One region of the Kitasatospora sp. NPDC059827 genome, then DNA from elsewhere that is predicted to be linked to it. Evidence: riboswitches for the same ligand, from Rfam matches in the RefSeq annotation. Region 1 holds a riboswitch; each other region holds the start of a gene.

The links. Region 1 has a riboswitch for thiamine pyrophosphate ahead of thiO (glycine oxidase ThiO). Riboswitches for the same ligand answer to the same signal wherever they lie in the genome.
Region 2: linked by a shared signal. The riboswitch ahead of thiC (phosphomethylpyrimidine synthase ThiC) and the one ahead of thiO (glycine oxidase ThiO) in region 1 are both predicted to bind thiamine pyrophosphate.
Region 3: linked by a shared signal. The riboswitch ahead of ACFV8H_RS04175 (purine-cytosine permease family protein) and the one ahead of thiO (glycine oxidase ThiO) in region 1 are both predicted to bind thiamine pyrophosphate.

What each region holds. Positions count from the first base shown of each region.
Region 1 is NZ_JBHWIV010000059.1:5,520-8,788, reverse strand. Features, by position in the region: gene thiS (sulfur carrier protein ThiS) at 1-123, opposite strand, end outside; gene thiO (glycine oxidase ThiO) at 120-1,295, opposite strand; TPP riboswitch at 1,299-1,411, opposite strand; gene ACFV8H_RS29285 (NAD(P)/FAD-dependent oxidoreductase) at 1,535-2,734, shown strand; gene ACFV8H_RS29280 (Rv2175c family DNA-binding protein) at 2,777-3,142, shown strand; gene thiE (thiamine phosphate synthase) at 3,142-3,269, shown strand, end outside.
Region 2 is NZ_JBHWIV010000026.1:74,545-77,813, forward strand. Features, by position in the region: gene tenA (thiaminase II) at 33-701, shown strand; gene ACFV8H_RS18595 (DUF5326 family protein) at 882-1,082, shown strand; TPP riboswitch at 1,239-1,374, shown strand; gene thiC (phosphomethylpyrimidine synthase ThiC) at 1,369-3,183, shown strand.
Region 3 is NZ_JBHWIV010000004.1:132,058-135,326, forward strand. Features, by position in the region: gene ACFV8H_RS04175 (purine-cytosine permease family protein) at 1-1,061, opposite strand, end outside; TPP riboswitch at 1,054-1,202, opposite strand; gene ACFV8H_RS04180 (S1C family serine protease) at 1,411-3,269, shown strand, end outside.

The DNA.
Region 1 (3,269 bases):
GGCGGCGCTGACGGTGGCCACCAGTGCGGCGAGGGTGGTGGCGGCGGGCACCCGGCGGGGCTCGCCGTTGACGGTCAGGGCGATCTCGTTCGGGGCGGTCTCGTTCGGGGCGGTCTCGGTCATGCGCAGGCCTTCGCGACGGGGGTTTCGGGGGAGAACCGGGTCGGCGTGAACGGCCGTGCCAGGTCGGGGACTTCGCCGGTCGCCAGGTAGTCGGCGAGCAGGTCGGCGGTGACCGGGGTGAGCAGCACGCCGTTGCGGTAGTGGCCGGTGGCGGCGACCAGTCCGGGCAGTGCGGTCGGGCCCAGCAGCGGGGCGTTGTCCGGCGAGCCGGGGCGCAGCCCGGCGGAGGTCTCGCGCAGCGGGAGTTCGGTGATACCCGGTACCAACTCGTGGGCGTCGCGCAGGAGTTCGTACACCCCGCCGGCGGTGACGGTGGTGTCGTAGCCCTGTTCCTCGGTGGTCGCGCCGATCACCAGCTCGCCGTTCTCCCGGGGGACGAGGTACAGGTGCTGCCCGCGCACCACCGCGCGGACGTTGCGGGAGAGGAACGGCCGGTAGGCCTCCGGGATGTGCAGCCGGACGATCTGCCCCTTCACCGGGCGCACCGCGGGCAGTACGCCCTCGGGCAGGCCGGGCAGTCGGTGGCTGTGCGGGCCGGCGGCGAGGACCACCTGCTCGGCGGCCAGGGACTCCCCGTCGTCCAGCCGGGCGCCGACCGCGCGGCCGCCGTCCACCAGCAGCTCGACGGCCTCGGCCCGGTGTAGCCGGACGCCGGCCCGCTCGCAGGCGGCGACCAGGGCGGTGAGCAGCCGGCGCGGATCCACCTGGTGGTCGTCCGCGACGTGCAGGCCGCCGCGCACGCCGGGGGCGAGCATCGGCTCCAGCCGGCGGGCCTCCCGGCCGGTCAGCCAGCTGGAGTCCAGGCCCAGCCGCAGGTGGAAGGCGTGCAGTTCGCGCAGTTCCGCGCGGTCGTCGGAGTCCAGCGCGACGGCGATGGTGCCGCACCGGCGGTAGCCGGTGTCCAGGCCGCCGCTGGCCTCGGTGAGCTCGGCGGCGAAGGACTCGTACCGCCGGTTGGAGGCCGTCCCCAGGTGCAGCAGCGGCTCCTCGCCGTACTGCAGCTCGGTGACCGGGGCGAGCATCCCGGCGGCGACCCCGGCCGCCCCCCGGCCGTGGCCGGGGTCGACCACGATCACGTTCCGCAGCCCGCGTTGCGCGGCGCGCCAGGCGACCGCGAGGCCGATGACGCCCCCGCCGATCACCAGCACGTCGGCGCGGTTGCCCGATGGCATGCGTGACAAAGCTGCTCTTCTCCCTTCGCCGGTATGACCCGGATCAGGTTCGGACGGTCGCAGGCCGTGCCAGCCCGCCTCTCAGCCCGGTCCGCCGGGCTCCCGTGTGGTGCGTCCACCTTAACTCCGGGGGTCGGCCCGCCCGAAGGGCTGTGTGAGGGGTGAGACGGGGCCGCCCGCCCGGCTCCGCGGGTGAGCGGCTCGGAGCCGGTTCAGCGGCGCTGGGTACAGTGACGGGCGTGGCAGAGCTGAGCGGAACGGATCGGGTGGTCGTCGTCGTCGGAGCCGGGCTGGCCGGGGCGCAGTGCGCCCTGCAGCTGCGGCAGGGCGGCTGGCGGGGGCGGGTCGTCCTGGTCGGCGAGGAGCGGCACGCGCCGTACGACCGGCCGCCGCTCTCCAAGGACGTGCTGCTCGGCAAGGCCGACGCCACCACCCTGGACATCGACTACGGGCGGCTCGGCATCGAGCTGCTCACCGGCCGCCGGGCCACCGGTCTCGCCCCGGGCCTGCTGCACACCGACGGCGGGGACCTCCCGTACGACGCGCTGGTGATCGCCACCGGCGCCACCCCGCGCGCCCTGCCCGGGGCCGAGCGCGCCCATCTGCTGCACACCCTGGACGACGCCCTGGCGCTGCGCGCGCTGCTGCGCCCCGGCCTGCGCCTGGTGCTGGTCGGCGCGGGCTGGATCGGCGCCGAGGTGTCCACCGCCGCACGGCAGGCCGGCTGCGAGGTCACCGTGGTCGAGGCCGGCCCGGCGCCGGTGCCGGGCGCGCTGCCGACCGGGGTCGGCTCGGCGATGGCCGCCTGGTACGCCGAGGCCGGGGTCGACCTGCGCTGCGGGGTCGGGGTGGCCGCCGTCGAGCCGGGGGCGGTGCTGCTGGCCGACGGCTCCCACCTGCCCGCCGACGAGGTGGTGGTCGGCATCGGCGCCCGGCCCGCGACCGGCTGGCTGGCCGGCTCGGGCGTCGAGCTGGACGCCTCCGGCGCGGTCGTGGTGGACGGGCGGCTGCGCACCGGCCTGCCCGGGGTGTTCGCGGCCGGGGACTGCGTCAGCTACCCGTCGGCCCGCTCCGGCGCCCGGCTGGCCGTCCAGCACTGGGACCACGCGCTGCAGTCCGGCTCCGCCGCGGCCGCCGCCGTGCTCGGGGCGGACGCGCCGTACGACCCGGTGCCGTACTTCTGGTCCGAGCAGTTCGGGCGGATGGTCCAGTACGCCGGCCGGCACGCCGAGGGCGACGAACTGCTGTGGCGCGGCAGCCCGCAGGAGTCCGCGTGGTCGGTGCTCTGGCTGCGCGACGGGGTGCCGAGCGCGCTGCTGGCCGTGGACCGGCCGCGCGACCTCACCCAGGGCCGGAAGCTGATCGAACGCGGTGCGGTGCTCGACCGGGTGCTCGCCGCGGACCCCTCGGTGGCGCTCAAGGGAGCCGTCGCGGGGTAGCACTTGGTGCGCGGCGGGCCGCGGAGGTGGCAGTCTGGTGGCGTGAGTGAGATCGAAAGCAAGATTGAAGCCCTGGTCACCGAGTGGGTGTACCTGCCCGACATCTCGGAGCAGTGGGGGGTCCGGGTCACCGAAGTGCGTGACCTGGTCAAGAACGGTGGCCTGATCGCCGTCCGGCGCGGGCCGAACAAGTCGCTGCAGGTCCCGGCGGCGTTCATCGACGGCCAGGGGCTGGTCAAGCACCTGTCCGGCACCCTGACCGTCCTGCGGGACTGCGGGTACAACGACGTGGAGATCCTGGAGTGGCTCTTCACCGAGGACCCGTCGCTGCCCGGCAGCCCGATCCAGGCGCTTCGGGAGAACCGCGGCACCGAGGTCAAGCGCCGCGCCCAGGCGATGCTGATCTGATGGCGGCGGACACGCTGCGGGCCCGCCTGGCCGACGTCCGGCTCTACCTGTGCACCGACGCCCGGCGCGAGCAGGGCGACCTGGCCGAGTTCCTGGACGCGGCGCTGGCCGGCGGGGTGGACATCGT
Region 2 (3,269 bases), on a different contig from region 1:
GGCGGGGGCGGAGCCGTCGTAGGGTCGTGGGCATGACCCGTAGCCTCAGCGAAGAGCTCTGGGCGTCGATCGAGCCGATCTACGCCGAGATCCTCGCCCACCCCTTCATCGGCGGCCTCACCGACGGCACCCTGCCGCGCGAGGCCTTCCGCCACTTCGTCGTCCAGGACTCGCACTACCTGCGCGACTACGCCCGCGCCCTCGCCGTCTGCGCCGCCAAGGCCCCCGGTGAGGCCGACGTGCGGGCCTTCGCCGACGACGCGGTCGGCGCGCTCGCCGCCGAGCAGGGTATGCACGCCGAGTTCCTGACCGCCTTCGGCGGCACCGCCGAGGAGGCCGCCGCCGCACCGGTGCTGCCGACCACCCGCGCCTACACCAGCTACCTGCTGGCCACCGTGTACGGCGGGTCCTTCGCCGAGGCGCTCGGCGCGGTGCTGCCCTGCTACTGGATCTACGCCCGGGTCGGCGAGGCGCTGCTCGCCCAGGGCTCCCCGGACCCGCTGTACGCCAAGTGGATCGCCACCTACGGCGACGAGGCCTTCCAGTCCGTGGTCCGCCGGGTGCTGGCGCTCACCGACCGGCTCGGCGAGGAGCTCTCGGCGGCCGAACGCCGCCGGGTGGTCGAGCACTTCACGACCACCTCGCGCTACGAGTGGATGTTCTGGGACGCCGCCTGGCGCGGCGAGCGCTGGCCGGTCTGACCCGTCCCCCGCCGTTTCTCGGGGGTCCCCCCGGGGGGTGGGATCGGGGTGATCTAGGGGTTCTCTCCGGGCCGAAGGCCCTCGTTCCGCCGCTTCCGCCGCCGTAAGCTCGAAGCATCGAAAGCAAGCGGGATGCGGTTACCGGACGGCGGCCGACCCGAGGGGAGAAGAGGAACCGACATGGCTGAGCTCTGGAAGTCGCTGCCCTCCTGGGTGCGCAACATCGTCATCCCGGTGCTGGTCCTGGTGCTGGCCTGGAACGTCATCGCCTTCGTGTTCGGCGTGGTCGGCGCCCTGCTGAGCATCGTGATCAAGCTGCTGGTGGTCGTCGGCATCGCCGCCGCCGTGGTGATCCTGGTCAAGAAGGCCGCCAGGAACTGACCCCGCTCCGCGCACCGCGCGGAGCACCTCCGGAGGCCCGGCACCCCGTTCGCGGGGGCCGGGCCTCGGCCTTTCCCCCCGCGGATCCGTTTCGGGGACCGTCTGGACCTGCGGCGATCGGCTCGCTACCGTGTTGGCGTCATGTGCAGGCAACACCGCCTGCGACGCGGGAGCTCGGAGCACCGGGCTGAGAGGACGCTGACCGGACCGTCGACGGACGGACCGACGGCTGCGTCGACCGCAGGAACCTGGACCGGGTAATGCCGGCGTAGGGAGTGAAGGTCAGATGACCACGTTCGAAGCACAGCCGCAGCCTGCCCGCAGCACCCCCAGCAGCGAGCGCACCGGTTACCCCACCCCGGCCTGGCGCAAGGCCTACCGCGACGGATCCCGCCCCGACCTGCGGGCCCCGTACCGCGAGGTGCAGCTCACCAACGGCCGGACCGTGCCGCTGTACGACACCTCCGGCCCGTACACCGACCCGGCGTACGAGCCCGACGTGCGGCGCGGGCTGCCCGCCCTGCGTGACGCCTGGATCCGCCAGCGCGGCGACGTCGAGGAGTACGACGGCCGCGAGGCGCGCCCCGAGGACGACGGGATCAAGCACACCTCCCCGCGCGGCGGAAACCTGCGCAACCTGGACGCGGTCTTCCCCGGCCGCCCGCGCCGCCCGCTGCGTGGCCGCGGCGGCGTCGCCGTCACCCAACTCGCCTACGCCAAGCGGGGCGTGGTGACGCCGGAGATGGAGTTCGTGGCGCTGCGCGAGGGCCTGGAGCCGGAGTTCGTGCGGGACGAGGTGGCCCGCGGCCGCGCCGTCATCCCGGTGAACGTGAACCACCCCGAGGTGGAGCCGGCCGTCATCGGCACCAACTTCCTGGTGAAGATCAACGCCAACATCGGCAACTCCGCCGTCACCTCCTCGATCGAGGAGGAGGTGGAGAAGATGACCTGGGCCACCCGCTGGGGCGCCGACACCGTCATGGACCTCTCCACCGGCCGCAACATCCACACCACCCGCGAGTGGATCCTGCGCAACTCCCCCGTGCCGATCGGCACCGTGCCGCTCTACCAGGCGCTGGAGAAGGTCGACGGCAGGGCCGAGGAGCTCAGTTGGGAGGTCTACCGCGACACCATCATCGAGCAGTGCGAGCAGGGCGTCGACTACATGACCGTCCACGCGGGCGTGTTGCTGCGGTACGTCCCGCTCACCGCGCGCCGCAAGACCGGCATCGTCTCCCGCGGCGGCTCGATCATGGCGGCCTGGTGCCTGGCGCACCACCAGGAGAACTTCCTCTACACCAACTTCGAGGAACTCTGCGACATCCTGGCCGCCTACGACGTCACCTTCTCGCTCGGTGACGGCCTGCGGCCCGGCTCCATCGCCGACGCCAACGACGAGGCCCAGTTCGCCGAACTGCAGACCCTCGGCGAGCTCGGCCGGATCGCCCGCGAGCGCGACGTCCAGGTGATGATCGAGGGCCCGGGCCACGTCCCGATGAACAAGATCAAGGAGAACATGGATCTCCAGAAGGAGATCTGCGACGAGGCGCCGTTCTACACCCTCGGCCCCCTCACCACCGACGTCGCCCCCGGCTACGACCACATCACCTCGGGCATCGGCGCCGCGATGATCGCCTGGTGGGGCACCGCGATGCTCTGCTACGTCACGCCCAAGGAGCACCTGGGCCTGCCCAACCGGGACGACGTCAAGACCGGCGTGATCACCTACAAGATCGCCGCCCACGCCGCCGACCTCGCCAAGGGCCACCCCGGCGCCCAGGCCTGGGACGACGCCCTCTCCGACGCCCGCTTCGAGTTCCGCTGGGAGGACCAGTTCAACCTGGCCCTCGACCCGGAGACCGCCCGCGACTTCCACGACGAGACCCTCCCCGCCGAGCCGGCCAAGACCGCGCACTTCTGCTCCATGTGCGGCCCGAAGTTCTGCTCGATGAAGATCTCCCAGAAGATCCGCGACGAGCACGGGGACGGCTCCACCGCCGTCACCACCGACTTCGACGCCGAGGCGCTGGCCGGCATGGCCGAGAAGTCCGCCGAGTTCGCCGCCCAGGGCAACAAGGTGTACCTCCCCCTGGTCGACTGACGCGGCGACCGCGCCGGCCCGCGTCCCGGAGGGGAGGACGCGGGCCGGCGTGGTCGGCCCCGCTCCGGGGGAGGCTGCGGCGGAGT
Region 3 (3,269 bases), on a different contig from region 1:
TCGGTGAACCGGTCGATGCGCAGTGCCAGCACGGTGGTCAGCACGCCGATCCCGCCGCTCAGCACCCGGCGGTCCACCCGCGGCAGCAGGTTCTGCAGCGACATCGCGGTCGAGTAGACGTTGGCGAAGGACTGGTCGGTCTCGCGCAGCACCAGCACCAGGAGGAACAGCCAGCCGGCCCAGACACCGAGGAAGGAGTCGAAGATCCGGCTCGGGTCGCCGTCGGACTGGAGCAGCGCCATCAGCCCCAGCACGTAGCACCAGACCTGGGCGACGGTGTAGCCGGAGAAGCTGCCCCAGAAGGCCGACTTCGGGCTGCGCGAGTGCCGGGTGTAGTCGGCGGCCATCGGGACGAAGGAGATCGACACCGCGATCATCGCGTCGGTGGCGCCCAGGAAGCCGTGCCAGTTGCCCGCGCCCGGGTCCGGCACGCCCTGGCGGCCCAGCTGGACGGTGAAGTACACCATCGCGACCGCGACCGCCCCGGCCACGAAGCGGCGCAGCACCGCGATCGAGCCCAGCGGCCAGATCGTCAGCGCGGTGGTCAGCGCGCCCGCGAGCAGCACGAACAGCCAGCGGTAGTCGCTGGTGTGGGCGACGGTCTGGGCGCCCGCCGCGATGGTCAGCAGCTCGAACACGCCCCAGCCGACGCACTGGACGATGTTCAGCACGGTCGGCAGGTAGGACAGCCGGGTGCCGAACAGGCCGCGCAGGTTGGCCATCGCCGGGGCGCCGGTGCGGGCCCCGATCAGCGCGGCGACGCCGAGCATCGCGGTGCCGACCGCCGTACCGGTCACGATCGCCGTCACCGCGGCGGCCAGCGACAGCTCGCTGCCCTTCTCTCCGAGCACGGTCGCGGCGGTGGAGAAGCCGATCAGGCTGACGCCGAGGTTCATCCAGAGCGCGAAGTGGTCCCGGAAGCGCAGGGTGCGCGGCGGCTCGGTGTCCAGGACCAGCGGTGCCTCGACACGGTGGTCCAGCAGCGCGGCGCCGGCCAGGTCCGGGGGGAAATCCTTGGACGCGGGCGCGCCAGGAGAAGAGGATGGCGAAGCAGGCGGCATGGCCGATACTCCCTACGCCGGCATTACCCGGACAGGTTCCGGCGGTCAGCGCCCCCTCGACGGTCCGCCGGTCACTGGCCTGGCGTACGGTCGACATGCGCACTCTCAGCCTGGTCGGTCCAAGCTCCCGCGTGTCAGTTTGGAGCGACAGGCTAACCGGCACGGGTACGAACGCCAAAGGCCACGGGGTGCGCGGTCCGCATCGCGGGACGCCGGGCGGGGGTGGGGAGCCCCGGTTGTCGGTGGCGGCTAAGGATTCTTATGAGTTATTCAGAGGGGTCCTTACGGCAATCGAATCGCCGGTGCGAAAAACTATGGTCCTTGGTTCTGTCAGCTATGGAGGTCGTCCGTGAGCACCGAGCGCGAGGTTGGGCCCACCGGGCCGCAGGGGGAGCAGCCCGCGGGGGCCCCGGAGGCGGCGGGTGCCGTTCCCGACGGCACCGCTCAGGGCGGCCACAAGCCGACCATGGCCTTCAGCCGGGTTCCCGAGCCGAAGGACGAACCGGTGGACAACCCGGTGGCCGGGCCGGTGGACGGGTCGGCCGACGCCGCCCCGGCCGACAGCGGTCACCAGCCGACCATGGCGTTCGGCCGGGTCCCGGAGCCGGCCGCCGCGAGCGCGGCGGCCGAGGCCGCCCCGGCGGAGGGCGGGCACAAGCCGACCGTCGCCTTCACCAAGGTGCCCGCGCCGGAGGCCCCGGCCGCGCCGGCCGCGCCCGCCGTCGAGGAGCCCGCCGTCGACCCGGCCACCGGCTACATCGACGCCCCGCCGCCGGTCCTGCCGCCCGCGCCGCCCGCCGCCCCCGCCCCCGCCCCGGTCGCCGCCGCTCCGGCCGCGCCCGCCCTGCCGCCGGGCACCCCGGGCAGCAACCCGTACGCGACCCCGACCCACGGCGTGCCCGCCGCCGGCGCCCACGAGGGCTACGGCGTCCCGGCCGCCAACGCCCAGGAGCCGTACGGCGCTCCGGCCGCCGGTGCGCCCGTCGCGCCCGGCGCACCCGGTCACCACCCCTTCGGCGCCGGCCAGCCGCTCGGCGGCTGGGGCGGCGGCCACGACGCCGGCGCGGGCCACCCCGGCGGCCCCGGCGGTCCGTTCGGCTACCCCGCCGAGTACCCCGGCGGCCCGGGCGGCCACGGCCCGCGCAAGAAGCGCGGCGGCCTGGTGGCCCTGCTCGCGGCCGTCGCGCTGGTCGCCGGCATCGCGGGCGGCGCGGTCGGTGTGGTCGCCAGCGACCACGCGGGCAGCAGCAGCTCGGCGGACGACCACCGCAGCACCACCGTCCAGGCCAGCAACACCCAGAAGAACGAGCCCGTCCCCGGGTCGATCGCCGCCATCGCCCAGAAGGCGCTGCCCAGCGTCGTCACCATCAAGGCGCAGAACAGCACCGAGTCGGGCACCGGCACCGGCTTCGTCTTCGACACCGAGGGCCACATCCTCACCAACAACCACGTGGTCGCGCCGGCCCTCAACGGCGGCAAACTGACCGTCAAGTTCGCCGACGGCACCTCCTACACCGCCTCGGTGCTGGGCCACGCCGAGGGCTACGACGTCGCCGTGGTCAAGATCGACAACCCGCCGAAGAGCAAGCTGTCGCCCCTGCCGCTGGCCGACTCCGACAAGGTCAACGTCGGTGACGCCACCGTCGCGATCGGTGCGCCGTACGGCCTGGAGTCCACCGTCACCAGCGGCATCGTCAGCGCGAAGGACCGCCCGGTCGCCTCCGGCGACGAGACCGGCTCGCAGGCCTCGTACATGAACGCCCTGCAGACCGACGCCTCGATCAACCCCGGCAACTCCGGCGGCCCGCTGCTGGACTCCAGCGGCGCGGTGATCGGCATCAACTCGGCGATCCAGTCCAACGCCTCCGCCAACGGCCGGGCCGGCAGCATCGGCCTGGGCTTCGCCATCCCGATCAACCAGGCCAAGTGGGTCGCGGACACCCTGATCAAGACCGGCAAGCCGGTCTACGCCAAGCTCGACGTGCTGCGCAACGACGACTACAAGGGCGACGGCGCGCAGATCCAGACCAAGGACATCCAGGGCCAGCCGGCCGTCACCCCCGGCGGCGCGGCCGACAAGGCCGGCCTCAAGCCGGGCGACGTGATCACCAAGCTCGGCGGCGCGCCGATCGAGAACGGTCCCGCCCTGGTCAGCCGGATCTGGACGCACAAGCCGGGCGAGACCGTCGACGTCGAGTACACCCGCAA